DNA from 3 places in the Paracoccus sp. J56 genome. Region 2 is predicted to be linked to each of the others. Evidence: riboswitches for the same ligand, from Rfam matches in the RefSeq annotation. Region 2 holds a riboswitch; each other region holds the start of a gene.
What was found. A riboswitch is a leader RNA that binds a small molecule or an ion and turns the genes downstream of it on or off. The one in region 2 is predicted to bind cobalamin.
Positions count from the first base shown of each region.

Region 1: it holds a riboswitch for cobalamin, as region 2 does, so the genes downstream of both, M511_RS03695 (CbtB domain-containing protein) here and nrdH (glutaredoxin-like protein NrdH) in region 2, are expected to answer to the same signal.
Region 3: it holds a riboswitch for cobalamin, as region 2 does, so the genes downstream of both, M511_RS05680 (ABC transporter substrate-binding protein) here and nrdH (glutaredoxin-like protein NrdH) in region 2, are expected to answer to the same signal.

Region 1 covers NZ_JAFL01000003.1:188,419-195,488, reverse strand. Annotated here, with positions in the region: gene M511_RS03705 (hypothetical protein) at 1-136, opposite strand, end outside; gene M511_RS03700 (CbtA family protein) at 203-901, opposite strand; gene M511_RS03695 (CbtB domain-containing protein) at 903-1,082, opposite strand; cobalamin riboswitch at 1,120-1,327, opposite strand; gene M511_RS03690 (endonuclease/exonuclease/phosphatase family protein) at 1,383-2,435, opposite strand; gene leuD (3-isopropylmalate dehydratase small subunit) at 2,426-3,031, opposite strand; gene M511_RS03680 (hypothetical protein) at 3,123-3,704, shown strand; gene leuC (3-isopropylmalate dehydratase large subunit) at 3,722-5,158, opposite strand; gene M511_RS03670 (hypothetical protein) at 5,466-5,726, shown strand; gene rsfS (ribosome silencing factor) at 5,777-6,232, shown strand; gene rlmH (23S rRNA (pseudouridine(1915)-N(3))-methyltransferase RlmH) at 6,236-6,703, shown strand; gene M511_RS03655 (LOG family protein) at 6,743-7,070, opposite strand, start outside.
Region 2 covers NZ_JAFL01000019.1:44,906-51,975, reverse strand. Annotated here, with positions in the region: gene M511_RS14015 (C4-dicarboxylate transporter DctA) at 1-465, shown strand, start outside; gene M511_RS14010 (LysR family transcriptional regulator) at 586-1,488, opposite strand; gene M511_RS14005 (YeiH family protein) at 1,591-2,610, shown strand; gene M511_RS14000 (DUF6635 family protein) at 2,649-3,476, shown strand; gene M511_RS13995 (SDR family oxidoreductase) at 3,473-4,234, opposite strand; cobalamin riboswitch at 4,426-4,616, shown strand; gene nrdH (glutaredoxin-like protein NrdH) at 4,709-4,930, shown strand; gene nrdI (class Ib ribonucleoside-diphosphate reductase assembly flavoprotein NrdI) at 4,939-5,355, shown strand; gene nrdE (class 1b ribonucleoside-diphosphate reductase subunit alpha) at 5,337-7,070, shown strand, end outside.
Region 3 covers NZ_JAFL01000005.1:170,919-177,988, reverse strand. Annotated here, with positions in the region: gene M511_RS05705 (DUF2189 domain-containing protein) at 1-649, opposite strand, end outside; gene M511_RS05700 (hypothetical protein) at 888-1,145, opposite strand; gene M511_RS05695 (LysR family transcriptional regulator) at 1,305-2,210, shown strand; gene M511_RS05690 (pirin family protein) at 2,234-3,178, opposite strand; gene M511_RS05685 (metallochaperone AztD) at 3,772-4,986, shown strand; cobalamin riboswitch at 5,192-5,392, shown strand; gene M511_RS05680 (ABC transporter substrate-binding protein) at 5,561-6,580, shown strand; gene M511_RS05675 (FecCD family ABC transporter permease) at 6,577-7,070, shown strand, end outside.

The DNA.
Region 1 (7,070 bases), on a different contig from region 2:
TCCCGGTCTGTGCGCCATGGCCATTGGCACCGTGGTCGTGGCCGTCCAGCGTGACACCATTCGCGGCGGCGATGACAAAGCCCATGCCGCCGCCGAAGATCAGACCGATCAGCAGCATCGGGATCGAGCGATCCATGTCACTATCCTTGTTCATAGGAACAGCCGGACGATGGCCGCCCGGCTGCGAATGCTTCATTCCCGATCAGGCCGCCTGCGGCACTGGGGCGCCCTGCGCCTCGCGCTGCCAGAGCCAGCCCGAAAGCAGCCCAAGCAGGGTCCATGCCATGGCGCCTACGCCTAGCGAGCGGCCGGCGAATTCGGCTGCCAGTTCGGGCGGGACGGGGCCGGCGTAACTGTCGGGCTGCGGTGCTCCGATCAGATGCGGCGCGATGATCAGGATGATTGCCGCGCCCCATGCCGCCCAGCCTTTGCCAAAGACGATCAGCCACAGGGCAAGCCCGGTCGCAACCGCCGTGCCAAGCCACCAGATCGCGCGAAGCTGCACATCAGCGGCGGCAACGCCCGGCACCTCGGGTGCAAGGCCAAAGGCCGGGGCAAGCTGCATGGTGACAAAACCTGCAAGCCCCCACAGCAGCCCCTGCCGGGCTGATACCGTATTTCCCTGCACCTCGGTCACCGCCATCAGTGCCACCAGCATCAGCCCGTAGCCTGCATAGACCATCATGGTGAACAGAACCGACAGCATGTTGCGGCTCCATTCAAACGGACCGAGGTCCTGATGGGCGCTGACGGTCTCGGCCCCGAAATGGGTCAGTTGGCCCGATTCATACAGTTCGGCATGCAGCAGCACCGGCTGCACGAACCAAAGCTGCAACAGGGCGGCAATCAGCCCTGCTGCAGCGCCAGCGATCAATCCGCTGGTCACTATGCGCGAAAACATCTCAGTGGCAGGGGAAGCCGACGGCGTGACGCGTGTCATGCGCGGCATCATGCAGGGTTTCGGCCTGCACCAGCCCCGACACAAAGATCAGCCCAAAGCCGATGGCAAACGCTGCAATGGCGGGAAGCAGGACCGAGCGCGCGCCTGCGGCGCTGCTGGTCGTCATGGTCTTTGCGGTCATTCTTGACCCTTTCCTGTAGTCGTCCAACCCGACGACGTTACGGTTTCATGCACCGGCAGGTCTCCTGGCTTGCGGGTCACAGCTGACGCCCGCCTTCCCGGCCATGACGGGCCAGTGGCGTGATGGGCGTCCGCTCTCCGCTCACAGTCGCGGGGGCGGCTGCGGATTTGGCACCGGATGTTCCGGGCCGCACCGCATTCCCTTTTGGGCCCCGATCAAGGGGCACCGATACGCGGGCATGTTAGCTGCGAGATCGCGCCGGCGGCAAGCGGAATCGGGTGCCGTCTCGTTGCAGGCCGGTCAGGGCGCGGGTGGCCAATCCACATCGACCCAGACCAGCCGATGCGCCGAGGCTTTCAGCGCGGCCTCGGCCAGTGGCCCCTCGGCAGGCCAGAAGACCCCAGAGCCCAGCACCTCTAACCCCTTGGCGGGCAGGACGTAATCGACGCGCAGGTTGCCCGGCGGACGGTCGTCGCGCCAGTCGCCGGTATCCAGCGCGGGGTCGCCCTTATGGTTGTCGTTCACGCCCCCCCTGGCCGCCGTCCCTCCGGAGCTGCGGGGCAGGGGGTCGGTGACATGGGCCATGATCCGGGCCAAAGCCTCGGGTCGGCCGTCGCCGTCCATCGGATCAAGGTTCAGATTTCCGGCAAGCACGAAGGGACCTTTGGGCAGATGATGCACCCAGAAGGCCAGTTCGTCGTGATTGCGCCGCCCGTTCAAATCTTCGGGGCCGTCAAAGACCGGAGGGGTTGCTGACATAGCCAGCAGGTGCAGCGGCTGACCCGCAATGGTGATTTCAGCATCCCAATGCGCGGTCGAGGACAGGCGCCGCGCCGCCTCGACCTCGGGCGGCAGGGGCGGCATCAGGTTGCCGGGCAGATCGCGCCACAGGAAACCACTGTAATCCCGGACTGAGCCTATCGGGTGGCGTGACAGGATCGCCATACCGCCCTGACCGGTGAAATTGCCAAACCCCTGCGCATCATCTGCTGTGCCAAGCCGTCCGTCGGCGTTCAGATCCAGCCCGGTCGCCATGCCGGAATTTGGGCGTGCTGCAAGACGGTGGGGATAATCCAGCCCCGCCTTGGCCAGCCTTGCGGCGAATGCATCCAACGCCTTGCTGTCGTAGTCCCAGTCGAAATCGGTCAGCAAAAGGATATCGGGCCGTGTCTCGGCGATGACGCGGATTACGGCGTCAATCTGGCTGTCCTTGCGGGTCAGATCGCGCAGCAATAACCCCGGCCCGTCGCGTGACAGGCCGGGGCTATAGGTGGCGATCCGCAAAGGCTCTGCCAGCGTGCCCTGGGCCAGCGCGAGGATCAGCGCCAGCCCGGCGAAAGCATTCAGACCCAAGGCCGGCTCTGTTGCATCTGCGCCTCGAACGTGTCGATCGACGTGGACTTTTCCATGGTCAGGCCGATATCGTCCAGCCCGTTCAGCAGGCAATGTTTGCGGAAGGGGTCGATGTCGAAGCCAAAGCTTTGCCCGTCCGAAGTGGTGACGGTCTGGTTTTCAAGGTCGATGGTCATGCGGGCGTTGGCGCCTTTGCGGGCGTCCTCCATCAGCACGTCCACCGCCTCTTGCGGCATGACGATGGGCAGGATGCCGTTCTTGAAGCAGTTATTGTAAAAGATGTCGGCAAAGCTGGTCGAGATGACCGCGCGGATGCCAAAGTCCAGGAGTGCCCAGGGCGCATGCTCGCGCGACGAGCCGCAGCCAAAGTTATCCCCGGCGACGATGATTTCCGCGCTGCGATAGGCGGGCTGGTTCAGCACGAAATCGGCGATCTCGGTGCCGTCGGGATTGTAGCGCATCTCGTCAAACAGGTTCTTGCCCAGACCCGAACGATGGATCGTCTTGAGGAACTGTTTGGGGATGATCATGTCGGTGTCGATATTGACCAGCGGCATGGGGGCCGCGATGCCGGTCAGGGTGGTGAACTTGTCCATGTGTTGATCCTCGCGAATTGACTGGGGGAGTGCGTCCCCGTTAACCCAAGCCGGCTGGGCGCATAGCACCACGACGAATCGGGTCCTTCAGATGTTTTTTGGATTTTCGAGCTTTCACGACCTGCGTGCCTGCATCGCCCGCGACTGGACCCCAAAGATCGGGGACCCCGGGTTCACCGGTTGGCTGACGGTTCTGTCCTATCTTGTCTGCCTGTGGCTGGCGGTGCTGGTACTGCGCCGTCGTCCGGCGGGTGCCGCACGCAAACTGTGGCTGGTCATTGCCGGGTTGATGGCCTTTCTGGCCCTGAACAAACAGCTGGATCTGCAAACTGCGCTGACCGCTGCGGGGCGGTGCGTGGCGCGGGCGCAGGGCTGGTATGACAGCCGCTATATCGTGCAGCTGGCCTTTATCGCCGGGCTGGTTCTGGGGGCCGTTCTGGCGCTGATCTGGGCGACGAAAGCCTTGCGCGGACACATGAGCCACAACCGCCTGGCCCTGCTGGGTCTGGCGGTGCTGTGCTGTTTTGTGCTGGTGCGCGCGGCTGGCTTTCATCATGTGGACAGGCTGATCAGTGCCGATTTTGCGGACATCAAGTTCAATTTCTGGCTCGAAAACGCGGGGCTTGTGCTGATTGCCCTTAACGCGCTGATGCTGTTGCGGCGGGGCCGCTAAGGACCCCGCCCAAGCGATCAGACCGTCTCGGTCAGAAACTCGCGCACATCGGTCAGATGACCGCGAATGCCCGCCGCTGCCGCCATGACCGGCGACATCAGGTGGGTGCGGCCACCACGGCCCATGCGGCCCTCAAAGTTGCGGTTCGAGGTCGCGGCGCAGCGTTCGCCGGGGGCAAGCTGGTCGGGGTTCATGCCCAGACACATCGAACAGCCGGCCAGACGCCATTCAAAGCCGGCGTCGATAAAGATCTTGTCCAGCCCCTCTTCCTCAGCCTGCATCCGCACCAGACCCGAGCCGGGCACGACCATGCCGCGCACACCCGGCGCCAGTTTCTGTCCCCTGAGGATCGAGGCCGCGGCGCGCAGATCCTCGATCCGGCCATTGGTGCAGGACCCGATAAAGACCGCGTCGATCTTGATTTCGTTCAGCGGGGTGCCCGGTTTCAGACCCATGTAGTCAAGGCTGCGGCGCACGGCCTCGACCTTGCCGCCTTCGAAATCCTCGGGCGCGGGGACGTTGGCGGAGATCGGCAGAACGTCCTCGGGCGAGGTGCCCCAGGTCACGACCGGGGCGATGTCCTCGGCGCGGATGGTGATGACTTTATCCCAATGCGCGCCTTCGTCGGAATACAGGGTTTTCCACCAGGCCAGCGCGGCCTCCCACGCGGCGCCTTTCGGCGCGTGCGGGCGGCCCTTGACGTATTCAAAGGTCTTTTCGTCAGGGGCGATCAGGCCGGCGCGGGCGCCACCTTCGATCGCCATGTTGCAGACGGTCATCCGGCCTTCCATCGACAGGTCGCGGATCGCTTCGCCGCAATATTCGATGACATAGCCGGTGCCACCAGCCGTGCCGGTGTGGCCGATGATCGACAGCGTAATGTCCTTGGCGGTCACACCGGGGCGCAGCTTGCCGGTGATCTCGACCTTCATGTTCCTGGACTTTTTCTGGATCAGCGTCTGGGTGGCCAGAACATGCTCGACCTCAGAGGTCCCGATGCCGTGGGCAAGCGCACCAAAAGCGCCATGGGTCGCGGTATGGCTGTCGCCGCAAACCACGGTCATGCCGGGCAGGGTCCAGCCCTGTTCGGGGCCGACGATGTGAACGATGCCCTGACGGATGTCGTTCATCGGGTAGTAGTTCAGCCCGAATTCGCGGGCGTTCTTGTCCAGTTCAGCGACCTGGATACGGCCCTCGGGGTTTTCGATGCCGTTCACGCGGTCGGCGGTGGTCGGGACGTTGTGGTCCGGCACGGCGATGGTCTGGTCGGGGCGGCGCACCTTGCGCCCGGCCATGCGCAGGCCCTCGAATGCCTGGGGCGAGGTCACCTCATGCACGAGGTGGCGGTCAATATAGAGGATGCAGGTCCCGTCATCAGAACGCTCGACCACATGGGCGTCAAAGATTTTGTCGTACAGGGTGCGGGGCGCGCCCGCGTTGGTGTTGCCGGTCATGGCTGTCTCTTTTCTGGAAGACTAGCTGGGAAAAGGCGAAATTCGGGCCGCAGCAGGCGGCAGGGCGCGCGCAGGCGCCCGCGCCCGTCAAAGTCGGGCGGTGACGGACAGGGTTTCCCCGTAGAACCGACCCGGCAGGCGGGCACGGTCATGGATGTCGAAATAGACGAATCCTCGCATGCGCCCAGTAATAGGTTCATTTGCCCGTGTGTTCAATCATGTTCAACCGCTCTACACGGGGCTGTTAATTCCATCTCAGCAGTTTGGCCCTATCTTCCACGGCAAATGAGTCGGGAAGGGACCGGTCATGCTGATTCGCTTTGTCCTGCGGGCGATCCCGCTGATCTGCGTGGCGATTTTCGCGCTGGCGGTGCATGTCACCCACACACCGGCGGAACGTGCGCGGGAAATGGCACATCTGGCAAACAGGCCGCTGACCTGGGCGGCGGGGCAGGTGCGCTGCGCCGATCCCTGGGGCAATCTGCCAGTTTCTGCCTGTCCCGGCGGTATTGAGGCCCAGAAAACCGACGTCCCCTCATTGAGCGGACGGAATTCCGTGCTAAATTAATAAAACCCCGGCGCCGGGGGAGATCGGCGTGATGACCGGAGGATGAACCCCTGTCCAATACCGTCTCGCCGGCTACCACGCCGGCTGCGACCACCGCGGATTCCCAGCTGACGAGCGATCAGCTACTAAGCCGCATTCTTGCTTCGCTTGACGACGACAAGGCCGAGGATGTCGTGACCATCGACCTGCGCGGTCGCTCGGCCATGGCTGATCACATGGTGATCGCTTCGGGCCGGAACGCGCGCCAGGTAGCCTCGATCGCTGAAAAGCTGGTCGATCGGCTAAAGCAGCAATCCGGCCGCTCTGCCCGAATCGAGGGGAAAGAGACCGGCGATTGGGTGCTGATCGACACCGATGACGTGATCGTGCACGTATTCCGCCCCGAGGTCCGGGAATTCTATCAGCTGGAAAAGATGTGGATGCCGGCTGATGCGCTGCGTTCGGCCACGCTGGACCGGATGCGTGCCGAACACGCCGCCGGACAGGCAGGCAAGCCCGAGAACTGACATATGCGCATGGTCATTGCCGCGGTCGGGCGGCTGCGGCAGGGCCCCGAGGCGAAGCTTGTCGCCGATTATCTTGAACGTCACGCCAAGGCGGGCCGCGCCTTGGGTTTGCCGCCCGTCACCCTGGCCGAGGTCGAGGACAAGTGCGGCGGCGGCATGGCCGCCGAGGCGGCGCTGCTTTCCAAAGTCATCCCCGAAGGTGCCGCGCTGGTGGTGCTGGATGAGCGCGGGCAGATGCTCAGCTCTCCTGAGTTAGCCAGCCGAATCGCCGGCTGGCGCGATCAGGCGCGGGATGTGGCCTTTGTGATCGGCGGGGCAGATGGCATCGACCCCATGTTGCGCGACCGTGCTGATCTGGCGATCAGCTTTGGCCGGATGGTCTGGCCGCATATGCTGGTCCGGGTGATGCTGACCGAACAGATCTATCGCGCCACCACCATCCTTGCAGGCAGTCCCTATCACCGGGAATGATCTGTCCCCCCCACCTGATGGGGACAACCGCCCGCCCCGTCAGGAGCAGGGCTCGACCCAGTTGTCGATGATCTCGACCGCCTCGTCGGCGCTTTCGACAAAGCTGATCAACTCCAGATCCTCGGGGCTGATGGTACCCGCCTTGGCCAGCGCCTCCCAGTTGATGACCTCGTTCCAGAACTCGGACCCGAACAGGATGAAGGGCACGCGTTTCATGCGCCCGGTCTGGATCAGGGTCAGCGCCTCGAACATCTCGTCCATGGTGCCAAAGCCGCCGGGGAAGATCGTCACCGCCTTGGCCCGCATCAGAAAGTGCATCTTGCGGATCGCGAAATAATGGAAGTTGAAGCACAGATCCGGCGTCACA
Region 2 (7,070 bases):
GGCATCAAGGACTCGACCGTGGGTCTGGTGGTGCCGACGGGTTACTCGTTCAACCTTGACGCCTTCTCGATCTACCTGACGCTGGCAGCGGTCTTTATCGCCCAGGCGACCAACACGCCGCTGTCCACCACGGACCTGCTGGCTATTCTGGGCGTGGCACTGATCACCTCCAAGGGGGCGCATGGGGTGCCGGGTTCGGCTATCGTGATCCTGGCTGCAACGCTGGCCGCGATCCCCGCGATCCCCGCCATCGGTCTGGTGCTGGTGCTGTCGGTGGACTGGTTCATGGGCATCGCCCGTGCGCTGGGGAACTATCTGGGCAACTGCGTCGCCACCGTGGTCGTCGCATCCTGGGTGGGCGATATCGACCGCGACCGCGCCCGCCGCATCCTGGATGGCGAAGATATCTCAGAGCCGGATCTGCTGGACGAAGATGCACCCATGACCCAGCTGCAGCACGGCTGACGAGGTCCCTCGCAGGGCTGACCGGGGCCCGCGTGACAAGACCCGGTCAGCCCTGCCGAGACGACGGCCTGCGCCCTCCCTCCCGATGGCGCAGGCCCTTTTATGTCGGAAAGGCCAGCCTCAGGGCAGCCCGGTCACGAAACCCTCATCCGTCAGAATATCAATCAACGCCTGCACTGCACGGGTGCGATAGCGCCGCGGATTGGTTAACAACGCAAATGGCCTCTCGGCCCCCGTCAGCGGCTGGGTAATGATCCAGCCCGATGCCTCCGGTCGTGCCACCGCCCGCTGAGACAGTGCCGCAAGGCATCGGCTGGAGGCAACCGCGCTCAGCACTGCCTCGTTCGAGGGTAACTCCAGCGCCACCGGCAGCGCCGCAACAGACAGGCCCTGCTCAGTCAGCCAGACCTCGAACTCGGATCGTGTACCTGATCCCGGTTCGCGCAAAATCCAGCTTTGCGTGGTAAGCTCGGCCACCGGCACCGTCTCGCGCCCGGCCCAGGGATGGGTGGCGGCCATAATCAGGACCAGCCGATCTCGTGCCACCACCTGCCGATGCAGATCGCCGTGACTGACCGCGCCTTCGACCAGACCCAGATCAGCGCCCCCCTCTTGCACCGCATCAGCGACCTGAGTGGTATTGCTGACCGTCAGGCGCAGCTCGATCCCCGGATGCATCTCGCGCAGCGCGACCAGCCGCGGCGGCAGCCAATAGCTCGCCACGGTCTGGCTGGAGTGCACCCGCAACCGGCCGCGCGGCTCACGCGCCAGATCCTCCAGCACCATCTCGGCGGTCTCGGCGCGGTCCAGCACCGCGCGGGCCTCGGTCATAAAGGCGGCGCCGGTGTCAGTCAGCACGATCCGCCGCCCGATCCGGTCAAAAAAGCGTACACCATGCCGCGCCTCAAGCGCCGAAATCGCGGCGCTGACCGCTGACTGCGTCAAGTTCAGCGCCTCGGCAGCACGGGTGACATGCTGACGTTCGGCCACGGCCAGAAAGATACGAAGCTGCTCAAGGGTCATGCTTGATTAATAAGAATTATCGAACAATATGGCAAATATAATGCGATAGATTGAACAGCAGTCAGGGACCATGTTCCGCCTTGAAGATAGAAAGGTACGAACATGTCCTCGACAGATCAGCGTTCGCAAAACCAGATCACCGCTGCTGGCTGGCTATTCCCTGTCTTGCCGGGGCTGGGACTGACCTTTGCGATCGCGGTCGCCGCAACAGCGGTGCAGCAGCTGTCGGGCATCGCGGCGCTTAGCCCTCTGGTGGTGGCGATGGTGCTGGGAATGGCGATTGGGAACCTGACCGGCACCCCCGAGGCTGCCCGCGCCGGGATCGGTTTTTCGCTGCGCCGTATCCTGCGTCTGGCTATCGTCCTGCTGGGCTTTCAACTGACGCTTGAGCAGCTGCGCGCTGTCGGCCTGCCAGGTCTTACCGTGATTGCCGTGACGCTGGCCGCGACTTTCGTGTTTACCCGCTGGGTGGGCCGCATGTTGGGGGTCGACGCACGGCTGGCCGAACTGATCGCCGCCGGCACCTCGGTCTGCGGTGCATCTGCGGTAATCGCCACCAATACGGTGACGCGTGGGACGGACGAGGACGTCGCCTATGCCATCGCCTGCGTGACGGTTTTTGGCTCGCTGTCGATGCTGGCGATGCCGATCCTTGGCGGGATGATGGCGATGGGGCCGACCTCGTACGGCATCTGGGTCGGGGCGACCATCCATGAGGTAGCACAAGTCGTCGGCGCAGGTTTCCAGCACGGGGCCGAGGCCGGGCAGGCCGCCACAGTCGCCAAGCTTAGCCGCGTCATCATGCTCGCCCCCCTGATCCTGACGCTGGGTGCGCTTGCCCGTCGGCGGGGAGCCAAGGGCACGGGCAAAGCCCCGACGCCGTGGTTCGTATTAGGATTTATAGCTGTGGTGGTGCTGAACAGCGCCCTGCCCCTTCCCGAGGCGCTGCATGCCGAAGTCGCAGGCCTGACCGCCTTTCTGCTGACCATGGCACTTGCCGCGATGGGGCTGGAGACTGATCTGCGCAAGCTGCGCGCCAAAGGCATACGACCCCTGTTGCTGGGCGCAGTGGCCTGGCTGTTCATCTCGGCGCTCGGGCTGGGGTTGGTTGCGCTGACATGAGGATTGAGCGCAGCAGCGCCCGCCCCTAGATATGGGCCATGTTGCAGCCCGCCGACACCCGCCCGATGACCCGGCGCGAAACAGAGGTTCGCCGTTTTGTCCGCGACCGCTACGGCTTGCGCGGCACCTTGGCGCTGCATCGCCATGCGCTTGGACTGGACCTGTTGCGCGCGCCGGTGAACGTCATGCTATCGCCACTGTTCCTGCTGGTGCGGCTGGGTGCACCAATCCTGCGGCGGTTAAGGCTGTTGCGGGCAGCAGACTGGCTGGCCGGGCGGCAGATATTCCTGAAATCCGATGTTGCCCGGCAGATCCGGGCCGATCTTGCGTATTTCATCGACGACCTTGCAGATAAGGATCTGGCCCCCAAGGCCCCGCCCGAAAGCATCGCCCGCGCAGTGGCCGATTATGCCGAGACCCGCAACGCCGTCGCTGAGATATCAACATCACTCATCGTTCTGGTTGCGGGGCTGGTGCTTTTTCATCGCCCGACACCGGGGGTCATCTCGCTTGCCGGGCCGATCGCGCATCTCCAGGCGCAGGCACAGGCAGTGCGGGATTTCGCACTGGGAACCTGGGCCGGCCGCATGTGGTACTGGGCCTTTCCGGCCGAGCTGTCGACGGCAAAGCTGGTACTGACCGGAATCGGTCTGGCCATGCTGGCCTCGGTCATAACCACCTTTGCCGGGTTGATCGCCGATCCTGTTCAGTTGTGGACCGGCATCCACAGGCGCCGGGTGATGCGCTTGCTAAGACGGCTCGACCGCGCCGAGAACGCCCCGGCGCTTGAGCGTGAGCATGTGCTTGCCCGGCTAGGCGATCTGTCCGATCTGGCGCTGAGCCTGTGGCGCAGCCTCAAGGGCTAGACCTTACAGATTGAATTGCCACCATCGGCCAGCATTGCAGAGCCGGTGATAAAGCTTGCATGGTCAGACAGCAGAAACAGCGCCGCCCGTGCGATCTCTGCGGGCTCAGCCATACGCTTCAGGGCATGCAGGCCCGAGATGAAACCTCCGGTTTCGGGGTTGGTCGCGGCATCTCCTGCCATCTCGGTCAGCGTGCCACCGGGCAGCAGGGCATTGGCGCGGATGCGTTGCGGGCCATAATCCACCGCCAGCGCCTGCACCAATCCGATCAACCCGGCCTTGGCCGCAGCATAGCTGCCCATGCCCGGCAGTACCGCAGTATGGCCGATGAAACTGCCGGTAAACACCAGCGCACCCCCGCCCCGCGCCAGCAGCGCCGGGACCTGCGCCCGCGCGGCCATAAATGCAGCAGTCAGGTTGGTGGCAATCAGTTGCTGCCATTCCGCATCAGCAATCTCATGCACCCGGGCGCCCGAGCCGGTCTGACCGGCATTGTTGAAAGCCCCATCAAGCCCGCCAAACCGGTCCTGCGCCAGCGTGACCAGCGCCTCGGCATGGCCCGGCGCCGTAACATCGCCCGCCAGTACCGCGATGCGACCCGCACCTTGATCGATTCGGGCAGCAAGATCGGTAAGCCGGTCTTCGCGCCGGGCCGAGATCACCAGCCGCGCGCCCTCGGCCGCGAATATCTGCGCTGCGGCGGCGCCGATTCCACTAGAGGCTCCGGTGATAATAATAGTCTTGTCCTTGAGCAGCATTCTGCCTCTCCCATGCTTGTTGCAGGGTCGGTATGGGCCAGGACAGGCACCGGAAAACCCGGTTTCTTGCTTTTGAACAGAATGGTTTCGTTAACATCCTGAATGCGGGCAATTACCCACAGGGACACTACATCTCTGTGGATAGCTTAGGAACCTGCACTATATCTAGTTGACGGCCCGAAACTCTCATGGCTTACTGATGGGGTCATGGTGAATCCGGCCCCGGCCGGACGAAGAAGAGGGAAGCCGGTGAAAATCCGGCACTGCCCCCGCAGCTGTAAGCGGCGAGCGACGCTGGAACACCACTGAGGCCCTGGCTTCGGGAAGGTCAGCCAAGCCGGGACCCGCAAGTCAGAAGACCTGCCATGACACGAGATGACGTAACCGTGCGGCGGGCACGGGGCTGGATCAGGACCGGATGGCATCGCCATCGGCCCGGCCCCTTGTTGCCGACAACACTGAAGGAGCCGAGGCATGACCATCACCGTTTATTCCAAACCCGCCTGCGTTCAATGCACCGCCACCACCCGGGCGCTTGACGCGCGTGGCCTGGCCTATCAGCTGGTCGACCTGACCGAGGACGAGGCGGCAATGGAGCTTGTGACCTCTCTTGGCTATCGTCAGGCCCCGGTGGTCATTGCTGGTGATGCGCATTGGGCCGGATTCCGCCCGGACATGATCGGCCGCCTGTCCTGACCAGCACGATGGGCGGGCTGATCTATTTCTCATCAGGCTCGGGGAACACGGCGCGTTTCGTGGACCAGCTTGGGCTGATTGCCGGGCGCATTCCGATTTCGCCCAAGGACGAGATACCGGCCCCTGCCCGCCCCTATGTGCTGATCTGCCCGACCTATGCCGATGGCGAGGGGCGCGGCGCGGTACCCAAACAGGTCATCCGCTTTCTCAACGATCCCGGCCGCCGGGCGCTGTTGCGCGGTGTCATCGCTGCGGGCAACCGCAACTTCGGCGCGACATATGCGCTGGTTGGCCGGGTGATCTCTGACAAATGCAAGGTGCCGGTTCTTTACCGTTTCGAACTGGCCGGCACCGAAATCGACATTTCCCGCGTCCGGGCGGGGTTAAAGAAATTCTGGGGGACGGAATGCTTGACAATGGCGTAAAGGCCGAACTGGACTATCACGCGCTGAACGCGATGCTGAACCTCTATGACGACGAGGGAAAGATCCGCTTTGACGCAGACCGCAAGGCCGCGCGGCAGTATTTCCTGCAGCACGTCAATCAGAACACCGTCTTCTTTCACTCTCTGGACGAAAAGCTGGGCTATCTGGTCGATGAGGGCTATTACGAGGCCGAGGTCCTTGACCAGTATCCGCGCGAGTTCCTGCACCGGATCTGGGAAGCCGCGTTCCGCCGCAAATTCCGCTTTCCGACCTTTCTTGGCGCCTTCAAATACTACACCAGCTACACGCTGAAGACCCGCGACGGCCAGCGCTATCTGGAACGTTACGAGGACCGGGTGGTCATGGTCGCGCTGGCACTGGCGCGCGGCGATGAGGTGCTGGCGATGCGCTTTATGGAGGAAATCCTTTCAGGCCGGTTCCAGCCTGCAACGCCGACATTCCTTAACGCCGGAAAAAAATCGCGGGGCGAGCTGATCTCGTGCTTCCTCCTGCGGGTCGAGGACAACATGGAATCGATCGGCCGCTCGATCAATTCGGCGCTGCAGCTCAGCAAGCGCGGCGGCGGGGTCGCACTGATGCTGACGAACCTGCGCGAGTCGGGTGCTCCGATCAAGGGGATCGAAAACCAGTCCTCTGGCGTCGTGCCGGTGATGAAGCTGCTTGAGGACAGCTTCAGCTATGCCAATCAGCTGGGCGCGCGTCAGGGTGCAGGTGCGGTCTATCTGCACGCCCATCACCCCGATATCATGCGCTTTCTGGACACCAAGCGCGAGAACGCAGACGAAAAGATCCGCATCAAGACGCTGAGCCTTGGCGTCGTTATCCCAGATGTGACCTTTGAGCTCGCCAAGCGTAATCAGGACATGTACCTGTTTTCGCCCCATGACGTTGAGCGGGTCTATGGCGTGCCCTTCTCGGAAATCCCGGTGTCCGAGAAATATGCCGAGATGGTGGACGACAAACGCATCCGCAAGAAAAAGATCAACGCCCGGGCCTTTTTTCAGACCCTGGCCGAGATTCAGTTCGAAAGCGGCTATCCCTACATCATGTTCGAAGACACGGTGAACCGCGCCAACCCCGTCGCGGGCCGCATCAGCATGTCGAACCTGTGCAGCGAGATTTTGCAGGTTAATGAGGCCTCGGAATATAATGAGGACCTTAGCTACAGTCATCTGGGCACGGATATTTCCTGCAACCTCGGCTCGCTCAATATCGCGGCGACCATGGACGGGCCGGATTTCGGCGCAACCGTCGAGGCAGCGATCAGGGCCCTGACCGCAGTGTCAGAGATGTCGGCGATCAATGCCGTGCCCTCGATCCGGCGCGGCAATGACGAAGCCCATGCCGTCGGCCTTGGCCAGATGAACCTGCACGGCTATCTCGCACGCGAACACATCCATTATGGCAGCCCGGAAGGGGTCGAGTTCACCAGTGTCTATTTTGCCGCCATCGCCTATCACGCGATCCGTGCGTCGAACCTGCTGGCGCAGGAAAAGGGTCGCAGCTTTGCCGGATTCGAGAAATCAAAATATGCCGACGGCTCGTTCTTTGACAAATACCTGAGCCGCGACTGGCTGCCGACGACGCCCGAGGTCGAACGCCTGTTCCAGAACATCCCCCTGCCGCGGCGCGAGGACTGGGCCAGGCTGAAAGACGATGTGATGGCCCACGGCCTTTACAATCGCAACCTGCAG
Region 3 (7,070 bases), on a different contig from region 2:
TCGGAAATGACACAAGGCTGACGCAAAGCACCACCGCCGCAAAGACAAATCCGACAAGAATGCCGATCACGGCCATGGTCCAGCCCGCCTCGGTGGTAAAGGTGGCGGTCAGGAATGCGCGCAGGCTTTCCTGTGGCATCGGCCCCAGCGTCGCGGCCCAGATCTCATGCGCGGCGAATAGCCACAGCACAAAGATCGCGACCAGCAGCATGCCCAATGCCAGAACAGGCCCCAGCACCCGACCAGTCAGGGCAGAGAGGGCCGCGCCCCAGCCGACCTCTTCGCCCCGTTCGCGCCTGCGGCTCATCTCATACAGGCCGATTGCCGCGACGGGGCCGATCAGCGGAAAGCCAGCGGCCAGCGGGAAAAGCAGATGCATTTGCCCTGCGTGAAAGGCCCAGACCGCCAGTACAAAGCCGATCACAGGATAAAGCGCGACGGCCGTGATCACATCTGTTCTCAGAGCGGCAAAATCGGCGATGCCCTTGCGCAACGCGATGCCGATATCCTCGGCGTCGATCTTGTTGACGGCGGGTGGGGCCATCTCATGGCTGCCGATCCCATCGACCGCCGCGCCGACGCCACGACCCACAAGGGCCAGCCTCTGCGCGCTCCAGCTTAACGGATTTCCTATAGTTTCTCGGTGCATGGCTGCATCCTCCCTTTCCCGAAGGGCCCGGAACCGGGCAAGGCATCAGCCAGAGAACCCGGCCCCCGCCCGTGCATATGCCGGGCCGAACCGTCCTCAGTATCAGTCTAGCAGATACAGCCGGAAATTGCATCCATCTAATCGGATGCCCATGCCATGGCAGCATGAATGCTGCGATTTTCTGAAATCAGACGGGCACAGCCAGCAGCCATGCCCGCGCAAGGCCCTTTGTTGCCAGCTACTTGCCCGCCGCCCGCAGGCTGGCGTCGATGTAGCACAGCGCCTCAAGCGCCATATCGGTGTTGACCCGCGTGGTCAGCTGTCCCGTCCCCGATGCAATCTGAGAGAGATACCGGCGCATGGCCTCCAGCGAAATTTCCCCATCCTCGGCGATGGATGCAAGGGCGATCTGCCCAACCGTAAAGGCGACCATGTCCGGGCTGCCCAGAAACTCGGGCGACCGGCGACGTGCGCGCAGGCTTACCGCTTCAATCATTAATCTCTCCTCGCATTGCAAAATATCGTTCGAAAAAGTGAAGGCATGGCCGCAAAGATGCGCCCAGGCCGAAAATTCATATACTGCAGAAGCATCACTCTCTTGCAGCAGCTTGTTAACGAATTCAAATGAAGTAACGTTGCATGCGGAATGCACAAAATGAATAATAAGCGCCTGGACCTGAATCTGCTGACCGTGCTTGATGCCGTGGCCAGACGTGGCTCGGTCTCGGACGCAGCGCGGGAACTGCACCTTAGCCAGCCTGCTGTCAGCCATGCCCTTGGACGTTTGCGCAACCTGACCAAGGACCGGCTGTTCGTCAGGTCAGGCAACCGGCTTGTCCCCACATCGCGCACGCTGGCGATGATCAACCCGGTGCGCAGCCTTTTGCAGCAGGCCGCCGTCATGCTGGCGCCAGAACAGTTCGATCCACAGGCAAGTAAGCGCAGCTTTCGCATCGCGGCCTCGGATTATCCGCTGCTGTCGATCGTTCCGGGTTTTTCCGCTCGCCTGCGGCGCGAGGCGCCAGGCGTCAAACTGGCACTGCAACCCGCCAATCCCGAAAACCTTGCCGATCTGTCGGCAGGCAATCTTGATGCAAGTTTCTGGACCGGAGGCCCGCCGGGGGAGGGTTGGTCGCTGACCCCCCTGCTGGATGAAACGCTGATCGGGGTCTGCGGGCCGGACCATCCCTTTGCTGGTGGACAAGAAATCGGCATCGAGACCTGGGTCGCGCAGTCCCATGCCATCGTCGCCTATGGCAGCATGTCGCATAATCCGATCAACAGGGCGCTGGCGGCGCTGGGGATATCGGAACAGATCACCCTGATCAGCCCCTCATATTCGGGGGCAATGGCGGCGCTGGCACCCGCGCGGCTGATCATGGCCCTGCCCCGCCGGCTTTTGCCGATCGCCAAGACCTTCCGCCTTGCGGCCTTCCCTCTGCCGGTCGAAATCCCGAGCTTTCCCTATGGCCTGTTACGCCATCGCCGGACGCTAGAGGACCCGGGCCTCGACTGGCTGACGAACCTGCTGGTCACGCATGTCCAGCAAGAGATCTGGTGACAGCGCAGCCTGCCGACAGCCGCTTAACGCAGGCTGTCAGGCAATGGGATGAATTCATTCTCATCACCCGGGGGCAGGCGAAAGCGGCCGTGATCCCAATCGCCCTCGGCCCAGGCCTGCTTGGCTGAATCTATCCGTTCGCGTGACGAGGCGACAAAGTTCCACGAAATATAGCGCGGCCCGTTCATCGTCTCGCCGCCCAGAACCATCAGCCGCGCGCCCGTCTCGCCCGCCTTCAGGCTGATGTGGTCACCGGGGCGGAACACCATCATCCGACCGGCCTCAAAGGTCTCTCCCGCTACCAGAATACTGCCTTCGACGACATAGACACCGCGGTCCTCATGCTCATCCGGCAGTGGCAATGCGGCACCCGCAGACAGGATCACATCGGCATAAAAGGTCTCGGTAAAGGTCTTGACCGGGGCGCGTTCACCCCACGCCGTCCCAAGGATCAGGCGGGCCTGCTTGCCCTCGGCCTCAAGGAAAGGCAGCGCTTCTTTGCCGTGATGTTCAAAGGCGGCGGGGCGGTCCTCCTGGCTTTCAGGCAGCGCAACCCAGGTCTGGATCCCAAAGAGCGAACCGGGACGCTGGCGCATCTCGGCGCTGGTGCGTTCGGAATGGGTGACGCCATTGCCGGCGATCATCCAGTTCACCTCGCCCGGATAAACCATCTGATCGGCCCCGGTGCTGTCGCGGTGGTGAAACTCGCCCTGATAAAGATAGGTCACCGTCGCCAGCCCGATATGAGGGTGGGGCCGCACGTCGATGCCGCCCCCGGTCAGGAACTCGGCCGGGCCCATCTGGTCAAAAAAGATGAACGGCCCCACCATCTGCCGGCGCGGCGCGGGCAAAGCGCGGCGCACCTCGAACCCGCCCAGATCGCGGGCGCGCGGGATGATCAGCGTCTCGATCGAGTCGAGACCCATGTTTTCGGGGCAATCCGGGTTCTGAGTGGGGTTCCAGCTCATCCGAGCCTCCTGCTCTTGCTATGACGATGTCCGGGCCAGCCTAGCAGGTCTTGCAACGGACCGCATCAGCGTGGTCGAGATCGTAGCCAAACCGCCGCCATTGCCCGCACCGCCGGACAGCGACACCCGCTTCTCGACCAGCACTCGGCGGCTCTGCGGCCTATCCCCGGCAAGCCTTTGTGCGGTAATTGGCACTGAACCGCCGCTGGCGCGGAAATGCTCCTGATCGGCCCTGCCCGTCAGGTCATGCGTGATGCTGTATCACGATCATGGTGAAAGGCGGGCTCAGAACCTCGCTACAGCGAACACATGTTGTCCGCCGCATGGAAGCTCCGATGGCGATCTCTGTTTTGTCCGGGAGCAAGCGGCGCTCCCCCTGATCCGCAGATCCGGCGGCATTTTCCCGAGGCAAGTCTCTTGTCGTTCCATTTTGTTAATGTAATAACATTACTAAATTGAGTCCGTCGCCAGCGATGCTCCGGTCCCGCCCCGGAACTGCAGTTTTCTGCAGCCGGTCCCTGCTGCCCTGCAGGGACCAGCGGAAACCGGGCAAGCTAACCGCAACCCATTCCGAACGACCAAGGAGGCTAATCATGCTCAGACAATTTGCGGGTGCCAGCGCCCTGACCCTGATCCTTGCTGGTACCGGCATTGCCCATGACCACAAGGATGACACCGTTTACCGTGTCTTTGTGGGCGATCATGAGAAAGGGCAGATCACCGCCTTTGACCTGTCCAAGCCCGCGCATCGCTGGACTTTCCAGACCACTGGACAGGTCAAGCTTTATCCGGTCGCGGGCGGTGCGGTGGTCGCCGCAGTCCAGTCCGAGGCCGATACCGTGCAATTCATCCGCAGCGGTATCTCACTGCACGATCATGGCGATCATCAGGACCTTGAGGTCAAAGAACCCGCAGCCATCGACCTGCACCTGTCGGGACCCCGGCCCTTTCACCTTGTCGCCCATGACGGCAAGGTGGTGCTGAATTATGACAAGGGCAGCTATGCCGAGATTCTCGACAGCGCCGCGCTGGCCGCGGGCAAGGTCGAGCCGGTGAAGTTCCCACAGGCCCGCGCCCATCATGGCTTTGTCACGCCACTGGGAAAAAGCTGGCTTTCGACCGTCGCCTCGGACGAACCGGTCGAGGGCGATGCCTCGGTACCGCGTCTGGGCCTGCAAGCCTTTGACGCCAAAGGCAACCCCACGGGCAATCTGGCCACCTGCACCGCCATCCATGGCGAGGCTTTCTCGGGCGCCTATCTGGCCGCCGGTTGCAAAGAGGGCGTGCTGACCGTCAAGGCGGGTGATCAGGGGCCGGAATACAGGCTTTTGCCCTATCCCGAGGATCTGCCCAAAGATGTAACCACCGGGACCCTGCTTGGCTCATCCGGGATGCAGATCTTTCTGGGCAATTTCGGACCCAAGGGCCTGGTTGTCATCGACCCCGAAGAGGCCCCGCATTATCGCTATATCGACCTGCCGTTCCGCCGGGTGGATTTCGCGCTAGACCCAGCCAGCCCCGCGACAGGCTATGTCCTGACCGAAGATGGCAGCCTGCACCGTGTGAACCTGCTTGACGCCGCTCTCAGCGACAGCACCAAGGTCACCGCGCCATATTCGATGGACGGCCACTGGAACGATCCGCGCCCGCGCATTGCCGTCGCCGGGGACGAGATCGTGCTGAGCGACCCGAATGCCGGGCTGATCCGGCGCATCTCGACCAAGGATTTCAGCGAGGTCGGCACCGTACCGGTCGAAGGCAGGCCATATAACATTGCCGTGGTCGGCGGCAGTGGCGTAACCCACTGATATAACAGCTGATCCGCTTTCATGACCTGACAATTTCAGATGCGCCGGCCGGGCTCCATGTGACGCGCATCATGCGAGGGCCGGAAAGGCCACGACAGGATACACCACTCCCCCATCCTGACGCGGTTTTCCTTGGCCCTTCCCGGCCTGTGGGGGCGGTCCCTGCCATGGAAGCCAGATTTACCTTGTTCATCCGCAATTTGGCGGGTAGTTGCCCGGTGTCGGTTTCCATATGGAATTGAAAGGGAATCCGCCACCGGACCTGTCCGGTGAACCGGAACTGCCCCCGCAACTGTAGGCGGCGAGGACATCCACGAAAATGCCACTGTGGCCATGCGCCACGGGAAGGCCGTGGAAAGCCCCGCGACCCGCCAGTCAGGAGACCTGCCGACACCCGTTTCAACGCAGCCCGGGCGGGGTGTCCGGGGAGGTGTTCGATGAATTTGCCCAAAGGGTGCCTTGCCGCGCCCGTCCCAGCCAGCATCAGGCCCTGCCGCAAGGCAAGGGCGCTTGTCAGTTTTTGGGCCGCTCCTCTCCTCCCGTCCCTGGCTGCCCTCACAACCGGAGACAATTCATGTTTGCCCGCACACTGACTGCCGCGCTGCTTGGCGCGGCCACCATGATCCTTGCCACCCTGCCCGCAGGCGCACAGACCCAATATCCGCTGAGGCTGCAAAACTGCGGCGTCGATCTGACCATCAGCCATGCACCTGACAGCGTGGTCAGTGTCGGACAGGCCGCGACCGAGATCCTTTATTCGCTGGGGCTGGCCGACAAGGTCCAGGGCACTGCCGTCTGGTTCAGCGAGGTCCTGCCCGAATACCGCAAGGTGAATGCCTCGATCGAGCGGCTGGCCGACAACGACCCGAGCTTTGAATCGGTGGTGGCGAAAAAGCCCGGCCTGGTCACTGTGCAATACGAATGGCACATCGGTCCTCAAGGAATCGTCGCCACGCGTGAGCAATTTGCCGATGTCGGCATCCCGACCTATGTGCTGCCCGCGGACTGCTGGAACAAAGACAACAGCAGCGGCTCGGACGGGACCCGCAATGCCATGTTCCAGATGGAATCCGTTCATGCCGGCGTTCTTGAACTGGCACAGATTTTTGACGTGCCGGAACGGGGTGAGGCACTGGTCGCCGATCTGAAGGCGCGCGAGGCGGCGGCAGTTGAAAACGCCCGGTCGCTGAACCTGAAAGATGCCTCGGCCGTGTTCTGGTTCTCGTCGGCCGAGATGGACGTTGATCCCTATGTCGCGGGCCGCAAGGGACCACCCGCCTATATGATGGAAAAACTGGGGCTGAAGAACGTCATCGAAAGCGATGAGGAATGGCCGACCGTCAGCTGGGAGACCATCGCCCGCGCCAATCCTTCGGTCATCGTCATCGCCCGGATGGACCGTCGCCGGTTCGAGGCTGACGATTACGAACGGAAGCTCGAGTTCCTGAAGTCCGACCCGGTAACCAGCCAGATGGAAGCGGTTCGCAATGACCGGATCGTGGTGCTTGACGCCCATTCGATGGACCCCTCGATCCGCAATGTCTCGGCGCTTGAAACACTGGCCGGGGCGCTGCCGGCCTTTAACCTCGAATGACGGTCGCGACGGTCCGCAGCTATCGCCCGCGCGCGCCCGGGTGGCGATGGATCTTGGCAGGCAGCCTTTTGACGGTGGCGATCCTTGCCGGGGTTATCATAGGCGAAATGCCCCTGCCCCCTGATACCGTGCTGGCGGTGCTGGCCAACAAGCTGTTTGGTGCCGGATATCCGGTGGACTCGATCAATGCGGCGATCATCTGGAATTATCGCATGCCGCGCACTTTGGTCGCGGCTGCCTGCGGCGCGGGACTGGCGCTGTCCGGGGTGGTTTTGCAGGCGCTGATCCGCAACGCGCTGGCTGACCCCTATCTGCTGGGGGTATCAGCAGGGGCGTCGACCGGCGCGGTCGCGGTGACGATCCTTGGCCTTGGCGGCGGCGCGCTGGGCCTGTCATCGGGCGCCTTTGCCGGGGCGCTGTTGGCCTTTGGCCTGGTCGCGGCGCTGGCGCGAGCTGCCGGAGGCGGCCCCGCCCAGCTGGTATTGGCGGG